Linked DNA regions of Methylomagnum ishizawai. The protein of the gene in region 1 interacts with the protein of each later gene in a pairwise test. Links are inferred from orthologs where the notes say so. Each region holds a gene or a part of one and is shown in the gene's direction. Other genes may lie near its edges. The genes, in order: grxD and K5658_RS15385.

The links.
Region 2: the proteins of grxD (region 1) and K5658_RS15385 interact in binary tests that used the Escherichia coli proteins (3 or more experiments, as listed by UniProt). The link is inferred for Methylomagnum ishizawai from one-to-one orthologs.

Annotation. Positions count from the first base shown.
Region 1 is NZ_AP019783.1:123,730-139,223, forward strand. Bases 10,614-13,454 are described here. They hold grxD (Grx4 family monothiol glutaredoxin), read left to right. Parts: upstream 10,614-11,786; coding sequence 11,787-12,122; downstream 12,123-13,454. Other genes in these bases: K5658_RS00585 (isocitrate/isopropylmalate dehydrogenase family protein), read right to left, coding at 10,614-11,566; rnt (ribonuclease T), read right to left, coding at 12,114-12,779; K5658_RS00600 (MlaA family lipoprotein), read left to right, coding at 12,933-13,454. Outside these bases: K5658_RS00550 (transposase), read right to left, coding at 1-888; K5658_RS00555 (DNA methyltransferase), read left to right, coding at 912-2,708; K5658_RS00560 (pentapeptide repeat-containing protein), read left to right, coding at 2,732-4,855; K5658_RS00565 (helix-turn-helix domain-containing protein), read left to right, coding at 4,860-5,198; K5658_RS00570 (DEAD/DEAH box helicase), read left to right, coding at 5,204-8,284; K5658_RS00575 (ATP-binding protein), read right to left, coding at 8,358-10,286; more of K5658_RS00585, read right to left, coding at 10,550-10,613; more of K5658_RS00600, read left to right, coding at 13,455-13,775; K5658_RS00605 (alkaline phosphatase family protein), read right to left, coding at 13,805-14,965; K5658_RS00610 (aldo/keto reductase), read right to left, coding at 15,049-15,494. UniProt on the Escherichia coli protein: Monothiol glutaredoxin involved in the biogenesis of iron-sulfur clusters.
Region 2 is NZ_AP019783.1:3,371,921-3,387,474, reverse strand. The notes cover bases 889-3,789. They hold K5658_RS15385 (BolA family protein), read left to right. Parts: upstream 889-2,150; coding sequence 2,151-2,429; downstream 2,430-3,789. Other genes in these bases: K5658_RS15375 (TolC family outer membrane protein), read left to right, coding at 3,683-3,789; K5658_RS15380 (peptidylprolyl isomerase), read left to right, coding at 2,442-3,395; K5658_RS15390 (YciI family protein), read left to right, coding at 1,807-2,106; K5658_RS15395 (septation protein A), read left to right, coding at 1,219-1,803; K5658_RS15400 (hypothetical protein), read left to right, coding at 889-1,193. Outside these bases: K5658_RS15410 (flagellar basal body-associated FliL family protein), read left to right, coding at 1-371; K5658_RS15405 (DUF1244 domain-containing protein), read right to left, coding at 378-689; more of K5658_RS15400, read left to right, coding at 846-888; more of K5658_RS15375, read left to right, coding at 3,790-5,125; K5658_RS15370 (glycosyltransferase family 4 protein), read left to right, coding at 5,259-6,515; K5658_RS15365 (type I secretion system permease/ATPase), read left to right, coding at 6,512-8,227; K5658_RS15360 (HlyD family type I secretion periplasmic adaptor subunit), read left to right, coding at 8,424-9,737; K5658_RS15355 (calcium-binding protein), read left to right, coding at 9,850-10,677; K5658_RS15350 (glycosyltransferase), read left to right, coding at 10,919-14,779; K5658_RS15345 (hypothetical protein), read left to right, coding at 14,859-15,554. UniProt on the Escherichia coli protein: Transcriptional regulator that plays an important role in general stress response. Has many effects on cell morphology, cell growth and cell division. Acts by regulating the transcription of many genes, including dacA (PBP-5), dacC (PBP-6), ampC and mreB.

The DNA of each region.
Region 1 (15,494 bases):
CCTGCGGTAGAGGTCGGCGACGGTGGCGGCGGGTATGTCCGCCGGGAGGTCGGTCAGGATATCGACGAAGGCATCGCCGTCGCGGGTGGGTTGTTCGAGTTCGACGCGGACGAGGCGATAGGGCCGCCCGGCCACGCCGACCCGCTTTTCCAAAAGCCGCCCGCCGCCCTGTTCCCCGGCCTGGGAAAACAGGGTTTCCTCGGTCAGCGGCAGGTTCAGGTGCAAGCGCATCAAGGCGTGGGCGTTCCGGCCCTGGAGCCGGTCGAGGAATCCCACGGTGCAGAAGTTGCGGTCGGCGATCCACAGTTCGCCGGCCTTGGGGATACCGGCCACGGCGTCGAGCAGGCGGCGCTCCTGGGCATGTCCGTCCTCGCAAGGGAACACGTCCCGCATCAGGCGGCGCTCCGGGTCGAACACCACCAGCGACTTGCCCGGCAACGCGGCACCGCCGACCTCGCGGTGGACGGCGAGGCGTTTCTCGCTCGCCGCCAGACAGTTGCCGTCGAGGAGGCGGACCGGATAACCCGGCAACCAGGGTTCGGGGGTGAAACCCAGGGCATCGAGAATATCCGACAGGTCTTCCGAGGTATCGCGCAGCAGGGCTTGGGACACGGATAATTCAACGCCCTTGAGTTTCTCGTAGAGCGCGGATACCGTTACCCCCAGGGGTTCCGGGTGTTTCTGGTAGGCCGCGTTGATCGAGGGATGGACCTTGAGGACCACGCTCAGCATGAGGTCGCACACCGTCGAAAATAGGATTTCCCGCGTGTATTGCTCCTTCGCGTTCTCCAGGAAAATCCTGTCCAGCCTCTCCGCCGCAAAGCAGCGTTCCAGTAGGCCGTGCAGCAGGCAGGACAGGGGCATTTTCTGGCGGAATAGCTCTAGCATTGATCTCGACTATTGGTGTTGGTATGTTGAGCGCCGATAATACTATCGGTTATTTCAGTTTGAAAGGGCTGGGGGAAAAGATATATATCGTTCAGACAGCCCTAAAAATTGTCGAACGCTGCCTATTAATGACCACCGACCCCGGCGACTTGGTGCTGGACCCCACCTGCGGCAGCGGCACCACCGCTTACGTCGCCGAACATGGGGGCCGACGCTGGATCACCATCGACACCAGCCGCGTGGCCCTCGCCCTCGCCAAGCAACGCCTGCTCACCGCCCGCTTCCCCTATTTCAAACTCCGCCCGCTCACCCCCGACGACTTGGCGCGGAATCCCAAAGGTACTTGGCTCAAGCACGACGGCGACGAAGCCCGCACCTTCCACTGCAAAACCGTCCCCCACATCACTCTCAAAAGCATCGCCCGCAACGCCTCCCTCGATCCCATCTTCGCCAAGCACGAACCCCTCCTGGCCGACCAACTGGCCGCGCTGAATTCGGCCCTCGCCGCGTGGGGCAACGCCACCATGCGCGGCAAACTCGTCGCCAAGCTGGAAGCCAAGGTGCGCGACGAAGGCATCAAGAAAATCACCGACGCCGACCTGCGCCGCTGGCTGCTGCCCGGCACCTTGCCCACCGAAATCACCTTCAAGAAAGCCGCGAAACTGCGCGACCGCATCCCGCCGGAAAACCGCTGGCGGGACTGGGAAGTGCCTTTCGATACCGACCCTGATTGGCCGGACGCCCTGGCGCAAGCCCTCACCGACTACCGCGCCGCGTGGCGGGCCAAGATGGACGAGGTGAACGCCTGCATCGCCGCCAACGCCGAGATGGAAGAGCTGGTGGACAAGCCCGACGAGCAAAAGGGCGTGGTGCGGGTCAGCGGGCCGTTCACCATGGAAGGCGTCATCGCCCTGGAAGACGGACCCGATTCGCCCATCGCCGGAGCGCCCGAAACCCTGGACACCTTCGACGCCGCCGACCCGGACGGGACCGGCGACGGCGCGGCGGTGGTCAACGCCGAAGCGCATCTGGACAAGGTGCGGCGACTCCTGGCCGCTAGCGGCGTGGACTTCCCCGGCAACAAGAACATGCGCTTCACACGGTTGGACGCCATCACCGACGCCTCGCTGATCCACGCCGAGGGCGAATGGACCAGCGATGAGGGCGAGCGCCGCGTGGCGGTCAGCATCGGCCCGGAAGTCGGCAACCTGACCGCCTTCCAGGTGGAAGACACCATTCGCGCTTCCAACCGCCGGGGCTACGACGAAGTGGTGTTCGCCGCCTTCGGCTTCGACGCCGCCGCCCAGGCCGTCATCGAAGAAGCCAGCCATCCCACCCTGCGCCTGCACATGGCCCTGATCCGCCCCGACGTGGCGATGGGCGAATTGCTCAAGACCCAGCCCGGCAACCAGATTTTCACCGTGTTCAGCGCCCCGCGTGTGAAGGGACCGACCCCGCGCAAGGACGGCGAGTACGTGGTGGAAGTCGAGGGCATGGACGTGTACGACCCGGTGAGCAACCAGCTTTACCCCACCGACAAGGACCGCATCGCCGCGTGGTTCCTGGACAGCGACTACGACGGGCGGACCTTCTGCGTGTGTCAGGCGTTTTTCCCGGACAAGGGCAAATGGGCCAAGCTGGCGAAGGCGCTGGGCGAGAAGGGCGTGATCGAGGAGGAGAAATTCGCAGCGCTGAGTGGGTTGGTCAGCTTGCCGTTTGCGCGTCCGGCGGAGCATCGTCCGGGGCGGGTTTGGCGGGTGGCGGTGAAGGTGATTGATCCGAGGGGGAATGAGGGGTTGCGGGTGGTGGAGATAAGGTAAATTCAGAATGCGATAAAAACCTTATGAGCAAGAAAAATAACAACTCATCGGAAAAGGCTGCACCACTGGATTTTAGCGGGCAGAAACTGGCGGGGCGGTCGTTTCGGAATCAGGATTTGCGGGGGGCTATATTTCGGAATTGTGATTTAAGGGGGGTGGATTTTCGGGGGGCGGATTTGACGGGGGTGGATTTTAGTAGGGCGCGGATGGGGAAAACGTTGGTAACAATATTCATGGTTTTACCAATAAAGCTTATTGTCCAGATTATTTCTATTTTTCTTCATACAATTTTTTATATATCTTTTTCTCTTGCTTCTTTGAATTTTATATATATAAAGGTACCTATTTCATTAGAAAATAAAGGAAATTATGATATTGCAACTCATATGTTTTTTGCAATTATTTTTGCAATTTTTCTTGAAAAAATATCATTAAATTTGTTTGAAAAAAATAATACTTCCATATATAAAGTATTCTTGATTAACTGGTTTATTTGTGTGGCTATCTCTGTGGTAGGATGGCTTATTTTTGATGGCCCTAGCTATAAAATTTTTCTCCCCGCTATTATTGTTTGTACTTATTTTCCACTGGTGTTTGGGGCTTACATGACATCCGTATTTGCGGATGCTTTATCTGATTTTTATATTGCAAGCAATTGGTTTTTTGTTGCAATAATTATTTGTGCTTTATTGGTTTTTATGCTTACTGTAAAGCAAGCATTTATGCCTTCAATTTCTGAGATGACTGGTTTTTTGATTTTATTGGCAATATTAACTGGAAAATTCTTATCATCATCTTTTATTTATAAGTTAATAAATAAAGAGGTTCCGCAAACATGGCTGCTAAGAAATTGGGCTTTATTTTGTGCAAGTTTAGGTGGTAGCAACTTTCGTGGAGCCAAACTAAATCACGCATTGTTTTTCGATGCCATTTTACAAAATACTTGTCTGATTGGTGCGACTCTTGACCATGCTTGTTGGCGTGAAGCACATTCCCTCAATCTTGCCAACACTTACGGTACCGTTCTCGGGCCTAAAATCGTCCGCGACACACTAATTAGCGGGAATGGCAGTGATAAACACTTCGTCGGTTTAGACCTGCACGGCCTCGATTTCTCCGGTATGAACCTAGCCAAAGCCGATTTCACCGGGGCCAACCTCTCTGGGGCAAGCTTTGCCAACGCTGATCTCCGCAATGCCAAGCTTACTCGCGCTGTGCTGCTAGGCGCGGACCTGTCCCGCACTAAACTCACCGGCGCATACATCGGCCATTGGAATATCGATAAGCACACCTGCTTTGAAGGTATTGAGTGCGAGTATGTCTACCTTGACGAAATCGGGGAGAACCGCCAGCCAGAAAGCGGTGAGTTCCGCCCCGGCGAATTTGAAAAGCTCTACCAGGAAATCGCTCACACTGTCGATATCATTATCGAAGGCCCCGCGCAGATGGACGCTTTGCTATGCAGCCTCGCCGAAATCCGCACCCGATTTGGCAAAGATGCGGCGCAAATTCAGAAAGTTGAGCGAAAGGGCGATGCTCTCAAAGTCAGCGTTGAAGTTCCGCCAGAACAAGAGGAATTATTGCGCAAGGAAATTCGACGCGAATATGAAACTCAGCTTTTAGAACAACAACATAAGTACGCTCTCCTGCAAAAAGACTTGGAACGCGCTCAGAGTGAGCGCGATTTAGTAAGAGAGGGCAAAGATGAAATTAAAGCTTTGATCGGGACGTTTGTTCCCTTACTGAAACGACCGAATGAAACCATTATCAACATAAAGGCCACAGCCGTGAATAACCGTAGTAGTACCATTTCGGGTTCTAACATCACTAATTCCAGTATTAACCAGGGAGGAGACCACGTTGAGCAGCACAACGAGACCCACGCCGGTCTTCCGGCGACAGAAATCTCCTCCTTGCTCGAACAACTACGGGGCCTAATCGGCCAATCGGACGCGCTACCCGAAGCAATGAAAGCAAACGCTTTGCAGCAAGTGGAAACCTTGCGCCAAGCCGCCGCAAAGCCGCCAGCCGAAGCCAAAACCGCCGCTATCGCCCCTCTGGAAGCGTTGAAAATGGTTGGAACCTTGGCGGGCGGCATCGGTAGCCTTATGGGCGCAGTGGCTAAATTGTTTGGATTGGAAAACTGAAAACATGCCCCGCGCTAAACCCACCCCCGAAGAAATCGGCACCTACCAACCCGTGCCCTTCGATCCCGCCACCGAATTGGCAAAAGACTTGGAAGACCCGGCCTTCCGGGAAGCCTACGCGGCGCTCGAAGAGGAATACGCCGCCCTGGATGTCATGCTGAACGCCCGCAAAGCCGCCGGACTGACCCAAGAAGACATCGCCCGCCGCATGGGCACCACCAAGAGCGCGGTATCCCGCCTGGAAGCCTCATTCGGCAACGACAGACACTCGCCATCCCTTGCCACCTTGAGGAAATACGCCAAGGCTTGCGGCAAGCGCCTGGAAATCCGCTTGGTGGAATAAGCCCCATGACCGACCCCGCCCACCCCATCCAACCCGTCGAAAACCCCATACTCTGCTCGCCCTACACCGAGCCGGACCAACACTGGCGCTACGACCCCCTCACCGGCCAACCCTTCAAGGAACCCCTCCGCCGCCCTGCCAGCTACTGGTACAAATCCGAACGCACCGGCACCGCCCAAGGCACGCTGTTCGCCCAGGAAGAAAGCGACGACCTGCCCCTGGTCAACGTCCTCCGCGACGACGTGCGGCGCTGGCGCAAATCCGGCTGGGTCAACGCTTCGCGAACCACCAAGCAACTCCTGCGGCACTGGTGGCGGGAAGACCGGACACGGCGGCTGTTCTTCTGCCAGTTGGAAGCGGTGGAAACCATCATCTACCTCCGGGAAATCCTCGCCCTGGACCGCAAACCCGGCTTCAATCCCAATCTCACCCTGGACGAATACCGCGCCCTCACCGCAGGCCGCAACCCCCGCCCCGACGAATGGCGGGCCAAGGTCGCGCAACACCCCAAACTCGCCGATTTCCCCAACGAACCCGCCGCCCAGCCCATTCCCCGCTACGCCGCCAAAATGGCGACCGGTAGCGGCAAGACCGTGGTCATGGCGATGCTCATCGCCTGGGCCTTCTGCAACCGGGGCACCCAATCCGGCGACCCGCGCTTCCCCCGCCGGGCGCTGATCGTCTGCCCCAATCTCACCATCAAAGAACGGCTGGCCGTGCTGCGGCCCGGCGACCTGGCCAACTATTACGACCGCTTCGACCTCGTGCCCACCCCGCTCCGCCCGGAACTCGCCAAGGGCAAGGTGCGCGTCACCAACTGGCACGACTTCCTGCCCAAGGCGGAAGTGCAGAAAGTCGGCGGCGTGCCCATCACCCAACTGGGACCGGAAACCCCGGCAGCGTTCGCCCAAGACCGGCTGCAAGACCTGTGGGACGACGAACCCCTCCTGGTGCTGAACGACGAAGGCCACCACGCCTACCGCCCGGCCCCGGTGCCGCCCGACGCCGAACTCTCGGCCCAGGAAAAAGCCGACCGCGAGGCAGCCACGGTATGGGTGGCGGGACTCGACAAGATCAACGCCGCCTGCGGCATCGCCTTTTGCGTGGACCTCTCGGCCACCCCGTTCTACATCCACGGCAGCGGCTACCCGGAAGGCTCGCCCTTCCCCTGGATCGTCAGCGATTTCAGCCTGGTGGACGCCATCGAAAGCGGCATCACCAAGATTCCCAGGCTCCCCACCCAGGACAACACCGGACGGCCCGACCCCAAATATTTCAAGCTCTGGCAGACCATCACCGACGGCCTGAAACGCGGCGAAAAGCTCAGCGGCGGCAAGCCCAAACCGGATGTGGTCTACCGCAAGGCCGAAGACGCGCTGCTCACCCTGGCCGGGGAATGGAAGCAACGCTTCGAGCAACTCAACGCCTCCACGCCCGGCCAAGACCGCGCCCCGCCGGTCATGATCGTGGTGTGCGACAACACCGACATCGCCGAGCATTTCCACCGGATGATTTCCGGCGAGGAAACCGTCGTGCTGGACGAATCCGACCACGAGGCGGACGACGACGAAGCGCCCAAGCGCAAGAAGAAGCCCAAGCCGCAGAAGCGCTATAACCCCGGCCTGCAAGGCTTCTCGGAACTGTGGAACCAGCCCGGCGCGGAAGTCACCCTGCGGATCGACTCGGACCTGTTGGCCCAGGCCGAAAGCGAAGACCCCAAGGCCACCCGCAAGGAGGCGGCGGAAGAACTGCGCAAGATCGTGTCCAGCGTGGGCCGACCCGGCGAACCGGGCGAGCGCATCCGCTGCGTGGTCAGCGTCAACATGCTCAGCGAGGGCTGGGACGCCAATAACGTGACCCACATCCTCGGCTTGCGGGCCTTCGGTAGCCAACTGCTGTGCGAGCAAGTGGTGGGGCGGGGATTGCGGCGCATGGACTACACGCCCGATCCCAACACCGGCCTGCTGACTGAGGAATATGTGGACGTGTTCGGCGTGCCGTTCTCCCTGATTCCGTTCAAGGGCCGCAAACCGAAAAACGGCCCGCCGCCGGAGGACCGACCGAAGCACGAGGTGAAAGCGCTGCCCGAACGGAAACACCTGGAAATCCGCTTCCCGGTGGTCGAGGGCTATGTGGTGGACCTCAAGCACCATCGAGTGCGCTGCGACCTGAGCCAAGTCGAGCGCACCCGGCTTGACCCCTCCAGCACGCCGACCGCTGCCTTCGTGCGGCCCCAAGTGGGCTACAAAATCGGCCATCCCAGCGCATACGGCGGCTTCGGCTTCGAGCAGGTGGACCGGCAGGCGTATTACCAATCCACCCATCCGCAGACCATAGCCTTTGAAATCGCTCGGGAAATCGTCCGTGCCCTGACCGAAACCAGCCATCCGGGCCGCGAAACACCGCAACGGCAAGGCCGCAGCGTGCTGTTTCCCCAAGTGGTGCGCATCGTCCAGAACTACATCGACGCCCGCGTGGACCTGAACGGTTGCCACCCGTGCGAAATCGGCCTGCAAAACTACGCCCAGCGCATCGTCGGCTTGCTGGTCGCGGCCATCGAGCCGGACGAAGGCCACGGTGAAACCCCGCTACTACCCCGCCTCAACCGTTATCAGCCCATCGGCAGTACCAGCAGGGTCCACTTCAAGACCGTCAAGCCCATCCAGGCGACCACTCACAGCCACCTGAACTATGTGGCCTGCGACACCGACACTTGGGAACAAGCGGCCATGTTCCGGCTGGAACAACTGGCCCAGGAAGGCTTGGTGCTGGCCTATGCCCGCAACGACCATTTGGAGTTCAACATCCCTTATGAATTCTTCGGCTTGCCCCGTGTGTACGAACCAGATTATCTGGTGCTGCTGGTCAACGGCATCACCCTTTCCCTGGAAGTGAAGGGCCAACCCCACCCGGAAACCGACGCCAAGCATCAAGCCGCCCGGCGCTGGACGGCGGCGGTCAACCATTGGGGCGAGTTGGGAAGATGGGAATTCCTGGTCTGCTGGGAGCCGCAGCAATTGGGGGAGCAGATTGCGCGGTTGATCGGCGGAGGAGGAAATCTGAATTTTCGCGGCGTGGTGCCGTGACGTGTGAAGGAGCGTTTTCAACGGAACTATCCCGCCCCGCTTTGGATAGGGGAGGACGAAAGCCCTGGATTTTTTAAGGCACGATATACCGCTGTCCCGGATGATTCGGCATTTCGGGAATGCGGTAACTCAAAACGCCCTCCTCGACCATGGGCGTCAGATAATCCCTGACCAGCGGCTTTTGCTCCCGCCCTCCCAAGATGGCCGCGATTTCCTCGGCGCTCAGTGCCCGCCAGCGGCATAGTTCCACAATCAATTCACGGAGAACCGGGCGGCGCGGCTTACTTCCTGGCGGTGGCAGCCGATGCCGAATGGATTCCGGGATGGCGCTTAGAAGCTGGTGACTATTCTCGGGTAGCTGGTGACTATTCTCGGGTAGCTGGTGACTATCCGGGGGAGGCTGGTGACTATTTGTCGGCGGTTCGGGTTCTTGGAGCAACGGGCCGAACTTGGAGCCCGGTACGTAATAAGACCGACTACCACTGCCCTTCATATCCAACAAGCCTAAATCACGCAACCGACGCAGATGGCTGGAAGCGTTGAGCGTGTCAGTACGATTGATCGCCCGGTAAGCCGCGTTATCGATGGCACCCGCTTCGCGGACGAAGACCAAAGCGCGGGCTTCTTCATCGCTCAAAAACTCGCCCGTGAGTTGGCGTAGCCAAGCAAGATCATCGGTTCCCAGGAAGTGATGGAATAAGAAGGTCGCGACAAATTGATCGGGGCGGCGGGAGGATTCAAAGGTCGGCGGTAAAAGCCCTTGCGCCAGCATCAGTTCGCACATGGCGCGGATACCACTGCCCTTGGTTTCGGCGATGTTCACCTCGTGCAGGACCGCCGCGATCTTGGGGTTACGGGTTTCGGAACCAGGTTCCCCCAGTTGCTCCTCGGCCTTGAGCGAGTGACCAGGGTTGCGGATTTCCAACCGATTGGCATAGCGGATAATCTGGATCGCGCCTTGAATCCGGTAGCTCCGATGCATCACCGCATTCACCACCGCTTCGCGCACCACCCGCAAGGGCAGCGTAGGTTCATCCTCCCGCGCCAAAGCGCCTTCCGGCAAGGAGAACGACTGCAACAATTCGTCGCGTACCGTGTTGGTGGCGCGGCGGATGGCGGTGAACAGCGGAGTGCGGATTTCCTGGGTATCGAAGCGATGATCGGGATTCTCAACCCAACGCTTCCCCGGCACGCGGATATAGTCGATACGCATCAGGGGAAAACAACGCCGCAAGGCCATCGTCGTCCCGAACAGCAAGATACCTGCGACAGTAGGCTTGAGTTCTCCGTTATCTCGCTTCGCGCATCCGAGCGCACGTAGTAAATCCTCATCCGTCCAAGCCAGTTCCTCCGCATCCGGGTTGATGGCTCGGCGCTGTTGGCGATAGTCGTTCAACGCGGTTGGATCGATGTCGCTGAGGTCGGTGTCGGGTATCAGGGCCGCATCGTAGGTATCCACCTGATGGCCGGAGTACAGGGCGATCAAGTCGTCGTCGGTTCCTTCTTGATCCGTGGAACCCACACGGCGATAGGCACCTCTCGGCAAGCCAAGGTTCTTCAAGTAGATCGGCTTGTCGGTGGCTGCCGCTTCTGGCACATACACAACCACGATGGCTTTGCCGTTCAACTCCTGCACCGCAACACGGGGGCGCACCGGACGGTTGAAGTTGTTCGCGCATTGGGTGACAAGGTCGCTTTGGATTTTGTCGGGCTCAGTGATGCCTTCCACCGCATATGCATTGCTGAACAAATCATATGGGTCACGCACAACACCCAACAACAGGTAGCCGCCGCCCATGCCCGGCTCATTGGACAATGCGCAGACCGTTTCCATGATCGAACGATCTACCTGGGAACCGCGCTTTGCCTCTATACGGTGCGATTCATCAAGCAAGGTCAATTCTTGTAACAGGTCTTCCGCCGAACGCATGATGCCTTTTCTCCTGTTTGCCAGCGAATTATGTTCGGCTCCCGGCATGTTCTCAATGGAACTGATGGGCATAAAAAAGCCCGGTCTTGCCGGGCTTTTTCATTGAACTTCAAGATTTTTGCCTTGTTGTTGGGACCGGATTTTCCCTAAATTCTCCCTAAGTTTAGGGTTTTGCTGTTCCAACTTGCAGCAACTTCTTGATTTATATGGCGTCCCCAGGGGGATTCGAACCCCCGTCGCCGCCGTGAGAGGGCGGTGTCCTGGGCCTCTAGACGATGGGGACCGGAACGAGGGCGCAAAGGATAGCGCCATGCGCCCCCGAGGGCAAGGCCGATTTAGCCGATTTTGGCACAGATGGCCTCGGCCATCTGGGCGGTGCCGCAGGTGGATTCGGGATTGAGGTCGGGGGTGACGTATTTCCCGGCGCGGATCACCTCGCGCACCGCCTGCTCGATCTTACGGGCCGCGGCCAGTTCGCCGATATGCTCCATCATCATGGCCCCGGCCAGGATCATCGCGGTCGGGTTGGCGATGCCCTTGTCGGCGATGTCGGGGGCGCTGCCATGCACCGCCTCGAACAGCGCCGCGTCGGTGCCGATATTGGCCCCGGCGGTCAGCCCCAGCCCGCCGATCAAGCCCGCCGCCAAATCCGACAGGATATCGCCGAACAGGTTGGTGGTGACGATCACGTCGAAGCTCTGCGGCTTCATCACCATATGCATACAGGTGGCATCGACGATCTTGTCGTCGAACTCGATATCCGGATATTCCTTGGCGATTTCCCGGCCGATCTCCAGGAACAGGCCGGAAGTGCATTTGAGGATGTTGGCCTTGTGGACCAGGGTGACTTTCTTGCGCTGGGCCTTGCGGGCGTAGTCGAAGGCATAGCGGATGATGCGCTCGGAACCGACCTTGGTGATGACCGCGATGCTCTCGGCGGCGATCTTCTCCTCGTCCACCTTGATGAAATGCTCGATCCCGGCGTACAGCCCTTCGGTGTTCTCGCGGATCGTCACCAGGTTGACGTTGTCGTACATCGTGTCGGTGCCCTCGAAGGAAATCACCGGGCGGACGTTGGCGTATAGGTTGAAGGCTTGGCGTAGGGTCACGTTGACGCTGCGATATCCCCCACCCACCGGGGTCGTGAGCGGTCCCTTGAAGCACAGGCGGTTGTTGCGGATCGACTCCAGGGTGGCGTCGGGCAGCGGGTTGGCGTGCTTCTCGACCGCCGCCATGCCGGCCAGTTGCCGATCCCAGGCGATTTGGACGCCGGTGGCTTCGATGACCTTGACCGCCGCGTCGACGATAGAGGGGCCGATGCCGTCGCCGGGGATGAGGGTGATGGAATGCATGAAGGGACTCCTACGGTTGCGGGATGGTTGGGCATTTAGCCGGGATTATCCACCAGGAACCCGGCGGACTTAAAGCACGGCGCAGGCAACGGATCGCCGCCGGAAAGGGCGGGGTGGCATGCCCCATCGGCGGTGGCTCCGCACCGGGGTGGTGCGCTTTCCGCCCGCCGCCGATATCTGATAGATTGGCCCGGAAATCACTCGATCCACGGAGCCAAGCATGGACATCAACGACCGCATCAAAGCCCAACTCGCCGAAAACCCCGTCATCCTGTACATGAAAGGCACGCCCAGCTTCCCACAATGCGGTTTCTCGGGCCGGGCCGTGCAAATCCTGGAGCAATGCGGCACCGACTACGCCTTCGTCAACATCTTCGAAGACCCGGAAATCCGGGAAGGGCTGAAAGCCTACTCGAATTGGCCGACCTTCCCCCAGCTTTATATCAAGGGCGAATTGATCGGCGGCAGCGACATCATGCTGGACATGTTCCAGAAAGGGGAATTGCAGCAGCATCTGGCCGCGGCCGGCACCGCCAGCCCGGAAGCCTCAAGCTGAGGGTTCGGGTTCGGACCCAGGCCCATGGAGCCGGCCTTCGGCCTCCACCAAGTCCGCCCAGCGGTTGACGATGCCGCAGAACAGCCGGGCGGTCTGCTCGGCGTCGTAGATGGCGGAATGGGCCTGTTCGCCGTCCCATTCCAGGCCCGCCGCCTGCGCCGCCTTGGCCAGCACGGTCTGGCCGTAGACCAGGCCGCTCAGGGTCGCCGTGTCGAAGGTGCTGAAGGGATGGAAGGGATTGCGCTTGATCCCGGCGCGTTCCACGGCGGCGTTCAAGAACCCGAGGTCGAATGCCGGGTTGTGCCCGACCAGGATGGCGCGGGTGCAGGCGTTCCGCTTCACCGCCGCCCGGATCGGGTGGAACAGCTTGTCCAGCGCCTCCTTCTCGTCCAACGCGAAGCGGAACGGATGGAAGGGATCGATCTTGTTGAAGCTCAGCGCCGAGGGTTCCAACTTCGCGCCTGGGAACGGCTTGACATGGCTGGCATGGGTCTCCGCAAGATGCAGGCGGCCCTGGCCGTCCATCTCCATGATAACCGCCGCGATTTCCAGGACGGCGTTTTTGGTGGGATTGAAACCGGAAGTCTCGATATCGACGACTACCGGCAGGAAGCCGCGGAAACGGCGGGCGAAAACGGGATGCGCTGGATTGTGCATTAGAAAAGTGCGATTTTTCCTCGACTCGGCTGGGCAAGCTTATTATATTTGTGCGTCCACCCGGGTTTAAAGTTTAACGCCGCGCCGAAGTTCCCGCCCAGCGGCCAAGCCGGTAAACTTCCGCCAGATTTCCGAGCAAGGGCTTACCAAACAATGAAAATAAGTCGCCATCCAAGCCGCGCCCGGCGTAGCCTCGGGTTCGCGCTAGCCGCCAGCCTCGCCGGTTGCGCCAGCACCGGAACCTCCCCCCAGAGCGATCCCCGCGACCCTTGGGAGGGCTGGAACCGGGAAGTCCAAAGCTTCAACGACAAGCTCGACGACTACATGATGAAGCCGGTGGCCCGTGGCTACCAATACATCACCCCTTCGATAGTCGATCAAGGCGTCACCAACTTCTTCAGCAATGTGGACGATGTGGCGGTCATCGGCAACGATCTGTTGCAATTCAAGCTACTGCAAACCGGCCAGGATGTCGGGCGCCTGGTGGTCAACACCACCTTGGGGCTGGGCGGCTTCGTCGATGTCGCCAAACACCTCTCGATGCCCAAGCACAACGAGGACCTGGACCAGACCCTGGGCGCCTGGGGCATCCCCTCGGGACCGTACCTGGTGCTGCCCTTCATCGGTCCCAGCACCCCGCGCGGCGTGGTCGGCGTGGCCGGGGACACCATGTCGAACCCGATCAACTGGATCAACCCGGTGGGTATCCCCTGGGGATCGGGCGTCCTCAAGACCACGGACATGCGGGCGGATTTGCTGAGCGCCACCAAGATCATGGACGAAGCCTCGGTGGACCGCTACGAATTCATGCGCAACGCCTATTTCCAACAGCGCAAATACCTGATCTACGACGGCAATCCGCCGATGGACGAGGATTTGGAAAAGGAAATGGATTTGGAGCTGGAAGGACTGGATTCGGGCGGCTCCACCCCACCGCCCTCGGTGGCCGCCCCCATGCCGACGGAACAGCAACCCGCCGAAACCGCCGGGAAATGACCCCGCCGGGGCGGGCTCGCAGCCCGCCCCTACGCCGCCGCCACGATCAAAGGCACCCGCATCTCCGCCGCGCTGACGCCGCCGTGCATCCCGATATGCTCGTGGCGGTGTTCGCCCGGCAGCCAATCCTTGATGACGTAGTCCTCCTTCATCACCAGCGTGTAATCGCCGATCCGGTCCCGGAGGGCGGGATGCGGCGTCCCCAGCCCGAAATAACCCCGCCCGATCAATTCGGCGCTAGGCAGTAAGTCCGCGCAATGGCCCAGTTCGGTGCGGACATAGCCCTCGAAATCGCCGCAGCGCTCCGGCTTCACATAGCAATACGCCACCCGCTGTTCCCCGCACAAGGGCAGCGCCAGGCAAGCGGCCAGGGCGGGATGGTCGTCGAGGCGGACGCGCCGGTCCTCGGGAACATCGATGAAACCATGGTCCGCCGTGACCAGGACCAGGGTGCCGGTGCCCTTGATATAGTCCAGGAACCTGAGGAAACCCTCCTCGAACCCGGCGAAATGCCAATCGGCCTCGGCGCTGAGCGTGCCCGCCTCGTGGGAAATCCGGTCCAGCTCCGGCCAATAGGCGTAGACGAACTTGCGGTCCGGGGCTTTGCGCAGGGTATGGGCCAGGGTCAGGAAGAAATCCTCCTGCCCGTCGTAGGGCCGCAGATCGGCCTTGCCCCGGTGCGCCAGGTTGAAATCGGAATGGATGATCCGGCGCGGCGCGGCCACATAGCCCGGCACCGGCACCCGGTCGAAGACGGGCAAGTGGTCGAACAGCTTGTTGGCGTCCACGCCCGCCTGGGACAGCGCCACGCCGCCATAGCGCGGCGTGCCGGGCAGCACCGCGATGACCGCGCCCAGTTCGCGGAAATACATATGCCAGCCGGTCAGCCCATGTTGTTGCGGGGCGACCCCGGTCAGGAACGTGGTGATGGCGGCGGCGGTGGTGGAAGGGAACACCGAGGTCAAGGTGCCGCGCACCAGCCCGCCGAGCCGGTTGCGCCGGGCGCGGCGGGCCAGGAAATCGCAGCCCAGGCCATCGACTACCAGCAGCACGACCTGCCGGTAGTCGGCGACTTCCTGGGGCCCCAGGATCGACAAGGGCACGTAGCCCGTGCCCGCCCCACCCAAGCCCTGGATCAGGCTCGCCATCAGGTTGACGATGCTTCCGCCCGCGTAGTCCGGCAATACCATGGTGTTTTCCCGTTGTTATCGTATACGCCTTCCGGGCGTGTGATCGGATCGGCTCCGGGAAGCAATCCCGGGGCGCGCGTTCCTCAAGCCGCCTCCCGCAGCCGGTCGATGGCGGACACGTCTGCGGCGTCCAGGCGGAGGGACGGGGCGCGCAGGCTGTCGGCGATGCTGGCGGGCCGGCTCGCGCCGGGGATCGGCAGGATGTGTTCGCCCTTGGCCAGGAACCAGGCCAGGGCGATTTGATAAGGGCTGGCCCCGTACTTCCCGGCGAGCTGGCCGAACAAGGCGTTTTGCCCCAGGCGCTGATGGCCGCGATGGCCGCCCACCGGGCTGTGCGGCAGATAGGCGATCTGGCGTTCCCGGCAGAAATCCACCAAGCCCGAGGCGAAATCGTGCTGCTCGAAGGGATTGCAGCGGTTCTGCACCGAGGCGATGGGCGTATGCGCCAACGCCTGTTCCAGCAGGGCGCGGTCGACATTGGACAGGCCGATATGCTCGATCTTGCCTTCTTCCTTGAGCCGGACCAGGG
Region 2 (15,554 bases), 3.2 Mb from region 1 along the record:
GCTTATGGGCCGGGAGTCCCGCCGGGCTCGCCAACGAAGGCGGGGGCGGCGGGGAGGATGGCGGCGCGGAATACCTGCCCTTGGAGGCGGTCTTGGTCAATCTGGCGGGCAAGCGCCATTATCTCCGGGCCGATATCCAACTGCTGGTGGAGAGCAAGGAAGATGCCGACAAGATCAAGGTCCATATGCCCTTGATCCGCCATACCCTGATCATGTTGTTCTCCAACCGCGACCCGGCGGAAATCGCCGCCGTCGCCGAGCGCGAGAAACTGCGCCAGTCCGCCCTCGAACAAATCACCGCCAGCCTCGAACAGGTCGGGGCCGACCACGGCCTCGAAGACCTGTTCTTCACCGACTTCATGGTGCAATAGGCATTTTCAATGCCCGGCGGCCGCTTTTTGCCGCTGGCGTTCCGCGTAGGCCGCCGCTTGTTCCGGGGTGGCCTCCTTCTGGTGTTGGGCCTTCCATTCGGAATAAGGCATCCCATAGACGAGGGCCTGCGCCGCCGGGTAGTCGAGGTCGAGGCCGCGCTCCTGGGCGGCGGCGGCGTACCATTTGGCGAGGCAGTTGCGGCAGAAATCGGCCAGGATCATCAGGTCGATGTTCTGGACTTCGGGGTGGGCTTGCAGATGCTGCACGAGGCGGCGGAAAGCGGCGGCTTCGAGTTCGGTGCGGGTCGGTTGGTCCATAGCGGGTTTTCCAAGCCAATTGATAGGGCAGGGGGTTCCGGCGCGAGCCCGCTTCCGGCGGTGGCCTTGCGGGGAGCCCCGTCTCTTATGTCATCGAGTTCTAGGAATTATTGTGTATTATATCCATTGAATCGGTAAAGCTGCGGCTAGCCCCGTATGGACATTCGCAAGACCGCTTTCTATCCTGTCGCCGTCCCGCCCGCGCCGATGCGGACGCGGTCCGAAGCGGTGGGAGCGCTGGATCCCCAGGCGGCCCGGAATTCCGAAAATCCCGCCCCAAGCACCAGCCAGGAACGGTTCCGCCCCGTCGATCCCGCGTCCCGGCCCGCCGAAGGGCGTACACGATACCGCACCGAGGACGCTACGGACCGGGTCGAGCGCCAAGCCGCCTTGAACGCCAAGGCCCAACAAGCGCTACGAGCCTACCTAAGCCACGAACAATTCGCCCAGCAGGAATCCCGCACCGCCCTCAACCAAACCCTAGGCGTCGATTACTACGCCTGAGTTCACCCCAGTCGCGTTCAACCCTATGAAGCTATTGCTCGATTTTTTCCCCATCCTGCTGTTTTTCATCGCCTATAAGCTTGGCGCGGGCTGGGTGCCGGACGATTATCCCCTGTTCAAGGAAAATCCCATCTATCTCGCCACCCTGGTCGCCATCGTCGCCTCGGTCCTGCAAGTCTCCTACCTGTGGCTCAGGCACCGCAAGGTCGAGAACATGCACCTGGTTTCGCTGGTGCTGATCGTGGTGTTCGGCGGCGCGACCTTGTTCCTGCGCGATCCACAGTTCATCAAGTGGAAGCCCACCGTGCTGAATTGGCTGTTCGGCACCGTGTTCCTGGGCAGCCAGGTGATCGGCCGGAAAACCATGATCGAGCGGATGCTCGGCGGCCAGTTGGAATTGCCATCCATGGTTTGGGGACGTTTGAATCTGGCCTGGGCCGCGTTCTTCATCGTCATCGGCGGGGTCAACCTGTATGTGGCCTACCAGTTCGAGGAACAGGTCTGGGTCAATTTCAAGCTGTTCGGGATGCTGGGCCTGACCTTCCTGTTCGTGATCCTGCAATCGTTCTATCTCTCCCGTTACCTGCCCGAAACCAAGCCGGAGGAATAAGCCTTGCTCTACGCCATCTATTGCGCAGACCACGCGGGGAGCCTGCCGCTCCGCCAGCAAACCCGTCCGGCCCATCTCGAACGCCTGCGCGCCTTGCAGGCCGAGGGCCGCTTGCTGTTGGCCGGACCCTTGCCCGCGGTCGATAGCGACGACCCCGGCGAGGCCGGCTTCACCGGCAGCCTCATCGTCGCCGAATTCGCCAGCCTCGAAGCCGCCCGGACCTGGGCCGAGGCCGATCCCTACCGCCACGCGGGCGTTTATGCCCAGGTGACGGTGACGCCCTTCAAGAAGGTTTTCCCCTAGCCCCCCGCCCGGCGGGTCGGGCACCATCCCTAGCGAGGTTCCATATGACCGACCGTGTTGAAAAAATCAGGAACACCCTGGAAGCCGGGCTGGCCCCGGTGCATCTCGAAATCGTGGACGACAGCCATGCCCATGCCGGGCACGCGGGGGCCGCGAGCGGGGGCGGGCATTTTTCCGCCCTTATCGTGTCCACCGCGTTCGAAGGCAAAAACCCGGTGCAGCGCCATCAATTGGTGTACCGGACCTTGGGCGAATTGCTGCGTGCCGATATACACGCCTTCAGCATGAAGGCGCTGACGCCCGCCGAGTTTCAATCACCATAAGGAAAACATCGCATGAAGAAATATCCGCTTATCGCCATCGCGGTCGCGAGCGCCTTGCTGGCCGCGGGGTCCGCCCAGGCCGCCGACGCCGCTAAGCCGGCCGGGGACCCTATCGCCATCGTCAATGGCAAGCCGATCAGCAAAGCGGCGTTCGAGTCGGTGCAGGCCGAACTGGCCCGGCGTCCGGGAGGCGGCTCCGCGCCGGACGACAAGATCGTCGAGGAATTGATCAAGCGCGAAGTCCTGGCCCAGGAAGCCGAGTCCCAAGGTCTCGACAAGGACCCCAAGTTCGCCGCCCGCATCGAGAACGCCCGCCGCTTGGCGATGGCGCAGAACGCCGTCGAACATTACATGGCCACCCTCCAGGTCGGCGACGACGAGCTGAAGAAGGAATACGACCAGCGCATCGGCGCCAACAAGGCCACCGAATTCAAGGCCCGCCACATCCTGGTGGACTCCGAGAAGACCGCCAAGGAAGTCCTCGCCAAGCTGGACAAGGGTGGCAAGTTCGCCGACCTCGCCAAGAAATATTCCAAAGACCCCGGCTCCAAGGACAAAGGCGGCGACCTCGGTTGGTTCAACCCGCAGCAGATGGTGCCGCAGTTCTCCGAGGCCGTGACGGCGCTTAAGAACGGCGAAACCACCAAGGCCCCGGTGCAGAGCCAGTTCGGCTGGCACATCATCCAGCGCGAGGAATCCCGCGAACAGGCACCGCCGCCCTTCGACGCGGTCAAGGACCAATTGCGCAATATGTTGCAGTCGCAGAAACTGCAACAGCATATGGCCGAACTGGAGAGCAAGGCCAAGATCGAAAACCGCCTGCCGCCCAAACCCGCCGAACCCCCGGCTCCCCCGGCCGGTGCCGCCGCGCCCGGCCTCGAAGCGGGCAAGCCCCAGCCGCCCGCCGAAAAACCGGCGCAACCCGCCCCCGCGGCCCCTGCCCCGGCACCCAAGCCCGCCCATTAAACCTCGCGGCGGGTCCGGCATCGGTCCGGTCCCGCCCGCCCTTGTTTTTCCGCCCGCGCCCATTGGGGTTTCGCCAAGGAAAGCGGTGCCGACCAATGCTTCCGGCAGGGCGGCGGGGGAGGGTCGCGGACCGCCGCCGCTATCCCGCGTCCCGCCCGGTTCCGGGATCGGCGTCACGGTGGTCCCACGCTCCACCTCGTCTGGTTGGGCTGGATTGGCGCAGGTTTCGTGTATGCTTGATGGATATAAGCGTTTTGCCGTATGGGCGGGCGGCTCGTAGAAAGGTTATGAACAAAACGATTCCCGCGCTGGTCCTTTGCGGGCTGGCAAGCCTGCCGTCCTATGGCATGGATTTATTGGAAGCCTACGAACTGGGGCTCAAGGGCGATCCCCTGGTCTTGCAGGCGGAGGCGAAGCGCAACGCCATCCAGAAGAACCGGCCGATCAGCCTCGCCAAACTGTTGCCGAACGTGAGCTTCAACGGCGATTACACGCAGAACCACACTTCGACCCAGAATTCCTATATCACCACCCAGCAATTCACGGACGTGACCTACCAAGTCGGCGAATTCACCTTGCGCTTGTCGCAGCCGGTGTTCCATTACGATTATTGGGTGCAGCTCTGGCAGGCGGACAACCAGATCGCCCAGGCCCAGGCCCAGCTGGAGGCCGCCTACCAGGACTTGGCGGTGCGGGTGGCGACCAATTATTTCAATGTGCTGTATGGCGAGGAAAACCTGGAGGTGACCGCCATGCAGTTGCATAGCCTGGATGTGCAGATCGAGCAGGTGAAGGAGCGCTTGGCGGTGGGTTTCAGTTCGTTGGTGGATCTGAACGCGATCCAGGCCAAGCGCGACCAGGTGGCGGCCGATTTGATCGTGGCCGACCAGAAGCTGAACGACGCCAAGGAAAGCCTGCGGGAAATCCTCGGCAACATCGATATAGATCTCGCCAAGGTGCCCGAGCAGGTAGCGCTGAACAAGCCCCAGCCCGAGGATATCGAGGCTTGGCGCGATATGGCGATGAAGAACAACATGGATATCATCGCCGCCATGAGCGGGGCCGAGGTCGCCAAGCAGGCCATAGACGTGAATTTCGCCGGTCATCTGCCGACCGTGGATATCCAGGGCACCAAGGGCCTTTATCACAGCAATCGTCCGCCCTATGGGTTGGACAACGACAGCGAGACCATCGGCCTGTACGTCAACGTCCCGGTGTTTTCGGGGGGTGGGGTGAATGCCAAGGTGGAGCAGGCCAGGGATTATTACGCGCAGGCGATGGCGCAGGTGGATCAGCAGCGCCGCGCCACCCAGCGCCAGGTCAAGGATGCCTACCGCGGCGTGTTCGCGGCCATAGGCGAGGTGGGCGCTCTGGCCACGGCGGTCAAATCGGCGGAAGTGGCCCTGGAGGCCAGCCAACTCGGGTTCCAGGTCGGCACGCAATCGGCGGTCGATCTATTGGTCCAGCAGAACACCTATTTCCAGTCCCGGCGCGATTACGCACGGGCGCGGTATGACTATCTACGCAATGGATTATTGCTCAAGCAGGCCGCCGGCACTTTGGCGCGGGACGATATCGACGCGGTGAACGCCTTGATCCACCGGCCCCATGCGCCCGGCCTGCTGTCGAAGCAGCCTCCGCTGCCCGGCCAGCCGCCCGCCGACGAGCCTCCCAAAGCCACGGCGCGGTCGCCCGCCGGGCGCAAGCTGGAGCCTTGGCGGGTTCCCTAGGGAGCCTGGCCTGGGCTTTTTCCACCGGCACCGGATGGCGGGGTGCCGGGCCTTCCCCGGCGGGTATTCCCCGCGGCGGGCAATCGATCCTCTTCCCCCAAGGGGGGATTTCCGAGCGGTTTAAGGTGTGACGATGAAGCTACTCTTCATCCATAAGAATCTTCCCGGACAATTCGAACATTTCATCCACGCCTTGGCGCAAGAGCCCGGCAATGAATTGGTCTGCATCTGCCAGGAATTCAAACCCCAGCAATACCGGTTCAAGGGGCTGAGGGTCGAGACCTACCAGGGCGGAGCCCATCTGGGCGGGGTGTCCAGCGAGTACCTATACAGTAGCGAGCAGGCCATCGCCAACGGCTTGGCGGTGGCGGCCAAATTGACCGACCTCAAGCGCGAGGGCTTCGTGCCGGATATCGCCCTCGCCCATCTCGGCTGGGGCGAGTCCTTGTATTTCAAGGACATTTATCCACATGCCCCGCTGGTGGGGTATTGCGAATTTTACTATCATGCCAGGGGTGTCGATGCCGATTTCGATCCCGATTTCCCGTTGGGGCTGAGCGATGCCTTCCGCATCCGCACCGCCAACGCGACCAAGCTGCTGGGGTTGGTGGGCATCGACCTCGGCGTGAGTCCGACCGAATGGCAGCGGAGCCTGTTCCCCCCCGAGTTCCAGCGCAAGATCACGGTCATCCACGACGGGGTGGACACGGTCCGGATCAAGCCCAACCCGAACGCGGCGTTCCGTCTGCCCAACGGCCAGCTCTTGACCCGCCAGCAGCCGGTCGTCACCTACGCCACCCGCAACCTGGAACCCTACCGGGGTTTCCCCGTGTTCATGCGGGCCGTGGCCGAGATCGGGCGGCGGCGGCCGGATTGCCAGTTCGTCATCGCCGGTGGCGACGAGGTCAGCTACAGCGCCCGTCCGCCCGCGGCGGGAACCTACCGCGAGCAGATGCTGCGCGAACTGGGTTCCACCATCGACCCCAAGCGCGTCCATTTTGTCGGGCGCCTGCCTTTCGAGGAATATCTGAAGTTGCTGCAAATCTCTTCCGTACACGTCTATCTTACCGTGCCCTTCGTGCTGTCCTGGTCGTTGCTGGAGGCGATGGCGGCGGGTTGCGTCGTCATCGGCTCCAATACCGCGCCGGTGCGGGAGTTCCTGAGGCATGGGGTCAACGGCCTGTTGGTCGATTTCTTCTCCCCCGGCGAGATCGCCGACATGGTCGACCGGGTGCTGGAAAACCCCCGCCGCGACCGCGAACTGGGACTCAAGGCCCGCGCCGATATGAGGCGGCGCTACGATGTGGCGGAGTCCATCCGCCGCTACCGCGAGTTGGTCGATGGGGTGTTGTCCAATCATTTGTTGTTCGTGGGGGATGCTGTGCTATGACGCCGCGCGAGGTCGTATCGAATTGCCGGGGCTTCTTTTTCTACCTGGCCATTTTCAGTTTCGTGGTCAACCTGTTCGCACTGGCGACCCCGCTCTACATGATGACGGTGTTCGACCGGGTCCTGACCAGTAGGAGCAACTCGACCCTGATGGTCATCACCTTGATCTTCATGTTCGCGCTGGCGATCCAGGCGGTGCTGGAATCCTTGCGTTCGCGCTTGTTCAAGCAACTGGGGGATACCATCCACTCCAAGCTGCGGCAGCCGGTGTTCGATACCATCCTGCGGTTCAAGCGGCAGGGCGAGGGAGATAAACACGCGATGGAGGATTTGGATATCATCAAAAGCTTCATGTCCGGTGTTGGGCTTAAAGCCGCTTTCGAAGTCCCTTGGATACCGGTGTTCCTGCTGGTGCTGTGGGCCTTCCATCCGGCCTTGTGCATGATCGCCGTGGGAACTTCCGTTGTGTTGTTCGCCTTGACTTGGCTGGAGGACGTGATCACCTCCAAGAACCAGAAGGAAGCCAACCTCAAGCAACGGGAATCCAACGACCTTATGGGGCATATCCTCAAGAACGCCGAGGTGGTGGGCGCCCTGGCGATGCAGGAGAACGTGCAGTCCCGTTGGAGCAAGGTCAATGATCAATACCTCGAACAAGCGCGTATCACCTTGCAACGGGTGGGCACCATCATCAGTGTGTCTTTCTTCGTCAAGCATGTGCTGCATATCTTGGCGATGGGCACCGCCGCCTATTTGGTGATCAATGTCCAAGGCGTCACCAGCGGCGTCATGATCGCTTCGACCATGCTGATGGGCCGGGCCATTTCACCCATCCTGAACGTACTGGGGGCGTGGCGTTCCTTTTTGAACTTCCGCCTCTCCTATGCTCGGCTCGAAGAATTGCTGAAGGATCGCTTGTGGATGAACGAGGGTCTGCGCCACGCACCGCCCGAAGGCCACCTGTCTGTGGAAAGTCTGCTATTTTTCCTGGACCGGGATCGCACGATCCTGAACGGGGTGAATTTCAAACTGGAAGCGGGCGAAGTCCTGGGCGTGATCGGCTCCAGCGGCTCGGGGAAATCGTCCCTGGCGCGTTTGATGGTGGGCATCTACCAGCCCAGCGACGGCTCGGTGCGTTTGGATGGCGCGGATATCTTTCATTGGGCGCAGCATGGCTTGGGCGAACACATCGGCTATCTGCCCCAGGAGCAGCAATTGTTTCCGGGCAGCGTGGCCGAGAATATCGCGCGCATGGGCGACGCTTATAGCAAGGTGGCGGAGGTCGTGCAGGCGGCCAAGCGGGCCGGGGCGCACGACATGATCCTGCGCCTGCCTAAGGGCTACGATACCGAGATCGGGGTGGCCGGGAACAAGCTGTCGGGTGGGCAAAGGCAATTGATCGCTTTCGCGCGGGCCTTGTTCGGGCGGCCCCGCTTCATCGTGCTGGACGAACCCAATACCTTCCTGGATGGCCAATCCGAATTGGTTCTCCTGGCCACGGTCCGCGATTTGAAGGCGGAAGGGGCGACGGTGGTGATCGTCAGCCACAAACCCAGCTTGTTGCAGGATGCCGATAAAATCCTGGTGTTGGGCCAGGGCAAGCAACTGATGTTCGGGCCTCGGGAAGAGATCATGCGCCGGTTGGGGCATGTGAGCGGCGTGGTCGCTCCGGCTTCGGAACCCCCGGCCCTGGGAAGCGGCATCGCCGCCTAAGTGGGCGGCACGTCTTGGATATGGCGGCGGCTCCCCGTACAATCGGATACAAACCGATCCGGCCCGGGCTACCGCTTTTGGATAAACTGTGATGAATCGGAAGTTGGCAGGGGTCGGTGTTGATTTTTATTGAACAATGCGTTCCCTGCGGTTTGGGAACGGCTTTCATCGAGTTCGAGCTATTTCCTAAGCTTTTATGTTGACTGTTACCTTTGACGAGACCGGGGAAGCCAGCCGCATCGTGCGGGCCGGGATGTTTATCATCGTTTTCTTCGTCGGTGGATTCGCCGCATGGGCCTTCATGGCACCGATCCAGGGAGCCGTGGTTGCCGAGGGCATCATCAAGATCGAAACCAAGCGCAAAACCATCCAACATCTGGAAGGCGGGGTGATCCGGGAAATCCTGGTCCACGAAGGCCAATATGTGAACCAAGGCGATCCCCTGGTGGTATTGGAGGATGCGGAGGTCAAAGCCAATCTGACTATCCTGAAGGATCAGCTCAACGCGCTCCTAGCCAAGGAGGCCCGGCTCCAGGCCGAGCAGAGGTTCGCGGACAAGGTAGAGTTTCCCAGCGGGCTCTTGGCTAGCCAAGACCCCAAGGTCCGGGAAATGTTGATCAATGAAAAAACTTTATTTCTTTCTAAGAAAAAGAGCGTTGACGAGCAAATCGCGATAACCCGCCAGGAGATGGTTGAAGTTTCCCGCGAGGCCGAAGGCTATCAATTAGAAATCAAGGAAACCGAGCGCAGTATCCGCTTGAAAGAAGAGCGGGTAGCCATGGGGGAAGCGCTAAGCTCCAAGCAATTCGTCGATAGAAGCACCTATATGGGTTGGCAGGAGGCGTTGGCGGATATGCGCGCCAATCTGGGCCAGACTATAGGCAAGCTGGGGACTTCCCTGCAAGCGCATAAGGAATTGGAGTTGAGGATCATCAACCTGCGCAATGAATATATCAAATTGGCAGATGATGAATTGAAAGAAACCAAGGGTAATATTTTTGAATTACAGCAGAAAATCCAACCGGCCGAGTTGGCGGTCCAGCGCTTCCGTGTGATCGCTCCTAGCGATGGGCAGGTGATAGACCTGAAAGTCTCGACTATCGGTGGGGTGATCAGGCCTGGCGATGCCTTGATGGACTTGGTTCCTAAGCAACAGGAGTTGCTGATGGAGGTTAAGGTCATGACCAAGGATATTGAATTGGTTCATGTGAACCAACATGCAGATATACAATTATTAGCCTATAATAGCCGCACGGTTCCCCATATCGCCGGTACGGTTATCTATGTGTCGGGCGATGCCCTTGAGGATAAATCCAATCCTAGCGCGCCCTATTACTTCCTGGCTCATATTAGGGCCGACGCGGACATGCTTAAGGATCTACCCGAAGTTTCCCTGGCACCGGGAATGCCCCTTAACGCATTCATCCAAACAAAGTCAAAGACTTTTTTCGATATCATCTTTAAGACCTTCGAGGAATCTGTCTCTAGGGGCTTGCGCCAAGAGGCTTAACTACTACATTATATAAACTGGGTAAACAGTCCTTGATGGAGTGTTTGTGACCTCGGCTTTTATTCAACAACATTTGGAACGGCTTCAACGACACACTTAAGAGGAACTCATCATGGCATCAGAAATCGGCGGCGCACAGCTGAACCTTCATATCGGTAGTTCGGGGAGTACCCCTAACAACGACACCCAGTTCAACCAAATCAGCACGTTCTTCCACGGGTTCTACGACAACAGCGTCTTCAACACCACCACCGATCAAGGTGGCTTCCAGCAGAACGTCGTCACCGACCTTGGTAGGACGTTTATCGTGTTCGGTGACCAGGGCACAGGAACTGCCAACTTCGCCGGCAGCGGTGACGGTGCGGTCGGTACTGGTCAGGATACCGCTATCACAGCTGGTAAAGGCGATAACGACATCATCATCACCGACAACAGTAACCATGCCGCTAACCTCGGCAAGGGCAACGACTTCATCCAAAACACGGGCACCGGTGCTGTCACCGTGAACGCTGGAGCAGGTAATGATGCCGTGGTCGGTGGGGCTGGCAATGACACCATCAATGGCAACAAAGGAAACGACTTCCTACAGGGTGGGGCTGGCAACGACACCGTCAATGGTGGCAACGGTGCCGATACCCTCGTTGGCAATGCCGGCAACGATGTGTTGACTGGCGGGAAAGGGAACGATGTATTCCTTTTCAGCAACGAGCCCACTGGCAACGATACGATCAACGATTTCAAGAAGGGCGATATCTTGCAAATCGCTGACCGTAACAATGATGGCAGCATTAATATCTCGGGTGCTAATGCCGACGTTACCATCACGCAAGATGGTAAGGATACTGTCCTGACCTTCACCAATGGTGACAAGATCACCTTGAAGAACGTCGATTCCAACGATCTGAGCCAGGATAACCTTAACGGGCAATTCCACCTCTAATCCGTTGTTATTTCAACGGTGAAACCCCTTAAGTAGCTTCCTATTCCTAAGGAAGCTACTCTTCGCCAAGCAAACGGTTGGGGAGGCCACCGCGCCCCCCACCATTGCGCAAGCCTCCTAATCAGCGATGACCTCGATACAGACTTTACAGATTCATGCTTACGACGACTTATTGATTCTGTATTGGCGGCGCGAGGCTAAGATTTCAGGTCAGATCAATGTGTTCTTGGACGATGTTCCCATGGGCAAGCCCATCTTGGGGATGGAGTTCGTAGAACGTCCCGATTATCTCTTGGTCGCCTATCAACCAGGCTTGGCGCAACGCGGGAGCTTCCGTGTCCGGATCGCCGATGCCGAAGCCCGGGTTTTGGCGGAAGTCGAATGCGAGAAAGCCCCGCCACTTCCGAAAAAGTGGTTGGCGACCTTGTCCCCGGAAAGCCGCCTGCGTTTGGAAAACATCCTGATGCTGCGGGTCGCCAAGTCCTTCCCCACCCTGGGGATGGTGACCAGACGCAAAATAGCGCTCGCTTTGGCAGCTATTCCCCCCACTTATCTATCCGGCCCGGATGGGTTGTTTTATGCCAGGCTGCCTTGGTCCGCCGCGACAGGCATGGGGCTGATGGATGTTTCCTTGCAGATGTTGCCGACAGTGAGGTCCGGCAATTTTCCCGAGACCATGAAGGCTTTGCTGGAAGGCGGATTCCTGCATTTCTTCTCCCGGTCGCTGGCCCCCCATTGGCGCCGGGATCGGGTATGGATACTGGAGGTGGGTGAAACCCGCCATGCACCGTTCCAACTCCCTGAACTGCCCTTGGCAGAACACCACACCTTGGGCGATTGGCTGGGCGCTATTTTCGCGGGCTACGAGGGTGAAAAAACCATCCTCAAAGGTTATGCGGTCGCGCTCTTCGGTCCGCAGTTAGGCGATGCCCCGGCCCTTCAACGGGAGACCGCCCGGTTGCTGGGTAAAGTCGAGGGTATCCGGGCGGGCCGGGTTTTCGGGTGGGCCTTCCATCCCGACCGGCCACACCATCCCGTCAAATTGGCCGTGACGGTGGACGGCGACAAGGTCGGCGAAACCCAGGCCCACCTGCCGCGGGTCGATAGCGAGTTGCGGGCCTATGGCAATTGCGGTTTCGTTTGGCAACCGGACGAGGATTTGTTGAACGGAGCCACCCGCCAATACCGATTCCACTGCTTGGAGACCGGCAATGAATTGCCAGGTAGCCCGATCCAACTGGGCGGCGGGGAGTACGATGGCGATTTCCGCTTGGAAGAGGATGGCTATTTGGTGGGCTGGGTGCGCGAAAGATGCGCTTCCACCAAGAACCAGCGCCCGTATTTGCGCCTCCTGATCGACGGGGAACGGGAGGGCGAGATTCCCGACGGCCAGATCGGCTTGGCACAGGCCGATGGCCGTTATGATTTCCGGGGAACCCTGCCGGATAAGGTGTTCGATACCCAGCCCCATTCGATCCAAATCGAGGTGGTGGGCAAGGCGGGGCAGCCCAAACGCCTAGGCCAGACGCTTAAAATCCAGGCCGGCTATCGCGGTTATGTCGATACCACGGGCGTCGAGCGGGTCAGTGGTTGGGTGGTCAATACCAGCGCCCCCAACCGGCCGGTAGCCCTGGATTTGTTCGTGAACGGCCTCCATACCGCCGTCATCAAAGCCGACCAGGTCCGCCCCGATATCGCGGAACAGCCCGGCAGCCGTAGCGGTTTCGAATTCAGGATACGCCCGCAGAGTTGGGAATGCGCCAGCCTCACCTTGGACCTGCGCCTGGCCGGCACCGAACTCCGGGTACTCGGTCCGAGCATTGTCTATACCCCTTACGACATCGCCCTGCGTTCCCTGACCACCCTCGCCGAGATTTTGAACGACCGTTCGCGTTGGCAAAGCTTGGCGGGCGGGCTGGCCTTCGACGAGGATGTCACCACTTGGCTGCGTACCCAAATCATCGCCAAGGCGACGAACGAACTGCGCCGGGCCAAGCGTATCCCTGGCCGGATCGATCTACAACTGGCTTCCCTGGTCAAGTTGCCCGGCCACCACGACCGCCAGCCCATCGTGGATGTGATCGTGCCGGTTTATCTGGGGCGGGAAGACGCGCTGCGCTGTATTGCCGGCGTACTGGCCGCCGCCCACTGCCAAACGCCGATGGAATTGGTGGTCATCAACGATGCCAGCCCCGATGCCGATTTGAGCGCCGAACTGAGGAACCTCGCCCAGGCGCGGCGGTTCACCTATCTGGAAAACAAGGACAATCTGGGGTTCGTCGGAACCGTGAACCGCGGGATGCGCTTGCATCCGGGCCGCGACGTGGTTTTGCTCAACTCGGATACGGCGGTGGCGGGCGCTTGGCTGGATCGCTTGCGGGGGGCCGCTTACCATGCGGAAAACATCGGTACCGCCACGCCTTTGTCCAATAACGCCACGATTTGCAGTTTCCCCGGATTTTGCCGGGAAAACCCGATCCCGCCCGGTCTTTCGGTCGAGCGTTTGGACGCCTTGTTCGCGGAATCCAACCCTGGGCTGGTGGTGGATATCCCCACGGCGGTGGGGTTTTGTATGTACATCAAGCGCGATACCTTGGACGAGATCGGTTATTTCGACGAGGCCCAATGGGGCAAGGGGTATGGCGAGGAAAACGATTTCTGCCTACGCGCCGCCACCTTGGGATGGCGGCATGTGGCGGCCTGTGATGTGTTTGTCGAGCATGAGGGCGGGGTTTCCTTCGCCGAGAACAAGAAGGACCAGATTCAGCGCAACCTGGCCAAGTTGAACGGGCTTTATCCCGATTATGCCGCGACCATCCAGCGCTTCATCGTCCAAGACCCGATGGCCCAGGCGCGTAACCCGGTTTCCAAAGCCTTGCTGCGGGAACACGCCCCGCGCTATATGCTGTTCGTGATCCATAGCCTGGGCGGCGGCACCCAAAGCGCGGCGGATTACTTGGCGGCGGGTTTGGCGCGGGAAGGTGTGCCGGTACTGGAACTGATGTCGGTAACCGCCGAGCGCTGGCAATTGGTCTGCCATGGCCTGCCTTATACGATTCATTATCGGTATCCAGAGGATTGGGAGCGGCTGACCCAGGACCTGCGCGATCTCCGCGTTTGGCATATCCATTACCATCAAACCATGCATTATCCCAAGCGCATTTGGGAATTGCCCCGGCTGTTGGGGACGGCCTACGATTTCACCGCGCACGATTACCTGCCGATTTGTCCGCGTATCAATATGATCGACGAAACCGGCTATTACTGTGGCGCGTCGCAATTCACCCCGGAAGCCTGTACCCGCTGTGTGAAGCTCAATGGCTTGGAACACGACCTCGACGACAAATACGCGGAGTTCGGCAGCGATGTGGGCGCGTGGCGGGCCGTTTATGGCGAAGTCCTGGGCCAGGCCCGCCGGATCTTCGCGCCCAGCGAGGATGTGGCGCAACGTTTCCGCGAGCATTTCCCGCTGTCGAATCTCCGGGTCTTGCCGCATCTGGAACCGCGCTGCGAAATCCCGGCGGTGCGCAAGGGCGAACCCTATACCGTGGCGGTCATCGGCGCGATAGGCGTGCATAAGGGCAGCGATATCCTGTTGCGCTGCGTCCGCAACGCCGAAAAGGAAGGCCTGCCCTTGAGGTTCGTGATTATCGGCTATACCGGAGATGACCAGGCGTTCAGCCGGTTCGGTAACGTGTCGATCTATGGCGCTTATCAACGCGAAGACCTGCCGCGCCTGATCGAGGCCAGCCAAGCCAGGATCGCCTTGTTCCTGAGTCCTTGGCCCGAAACCTATTGTTTCGCCTTGTCCGAGGCTTGGCAGAACGGACTCTATCCCCTGGCCCTGGATATTGGCGCGGTCGGCGAGCGGATACGGCGTACCAAGGCCGGTCGGCTCCTGCCGTTGACCGCCAGCCCCCGGCGTATCAACCGGACACTGATGAAGCTGTTCGAGGCCGAACCCGCGTTTCCCGCGGCGGCGGTGATTGGTTGGGAGCCTCCCGAGATACTGAAAGATTATTATGATTTGAGCGCCGACGTCGCCGTGGAAACCGCCGAAACCACCCTGGGGGTGGCGAAGCGGGCTGTCGGCGGTGGCTGAGCGCGACGGGGACGGGACCGCCTATGCTCCCGAACCCACCCAGCGCCGTGCCGCGTAGCCCAACCAATCCGGAAGCCCGATGAGTCTCAAGGATATTTTTAAGGCTTTTCCGTTTTCCAAAGGGAAAACCAAGGACAAGACCGTCCTTCCCGAACCACCCCCGCCGGAAATCCCCCAGCCCTCGCCCTATGCCGAATTGCTGGAAGCGGAAATGGCGGCGTCCATCTCGGCCGCACCCCAGGCTCCCTTGCGGATCCGCGATGTATTCCTGCTGGATAACCTGACGGCCAAGCCGAAAAGCACGGTGGGTTTGCTGTTCCAGAATCCCGGCGTGGCGGTCATCAGGGACCCCTACCGGGGCAGTGTGGGGCGCTTGCTGCCTTGGCGGCTCGACGGCGTATCCTTCGCTTTGTACGGGGATTGGTTGGGGACCGGGATCGAATCCATCGGCTTTTTCCACCGCCCCAGCCGGTACTTCTTCCTATGGCGCAGCGATTCCATCGGCGAACCCGAGATACAATTTCCCTTCGGTCCCCATGATTCCAATTGGATACCCCTGGTCGGCGATTGGAACGGCGATGGCCTCGATGGCGTGGGCTTTTACGATCCCGACCGCAGTGTATTCATGTTGCGGAACCAACTTACCGCGCCCGCCTTGCCCGAACTCGAATTCGCGTTCGGCAGCCAGGGCAAGGGGTGGTTGCCGGTCGCCGGGGATTGGAATGGCGACGGCGTCGACGGCATCGGCTTGTTCGACCCCGCCACCGCTACCTTC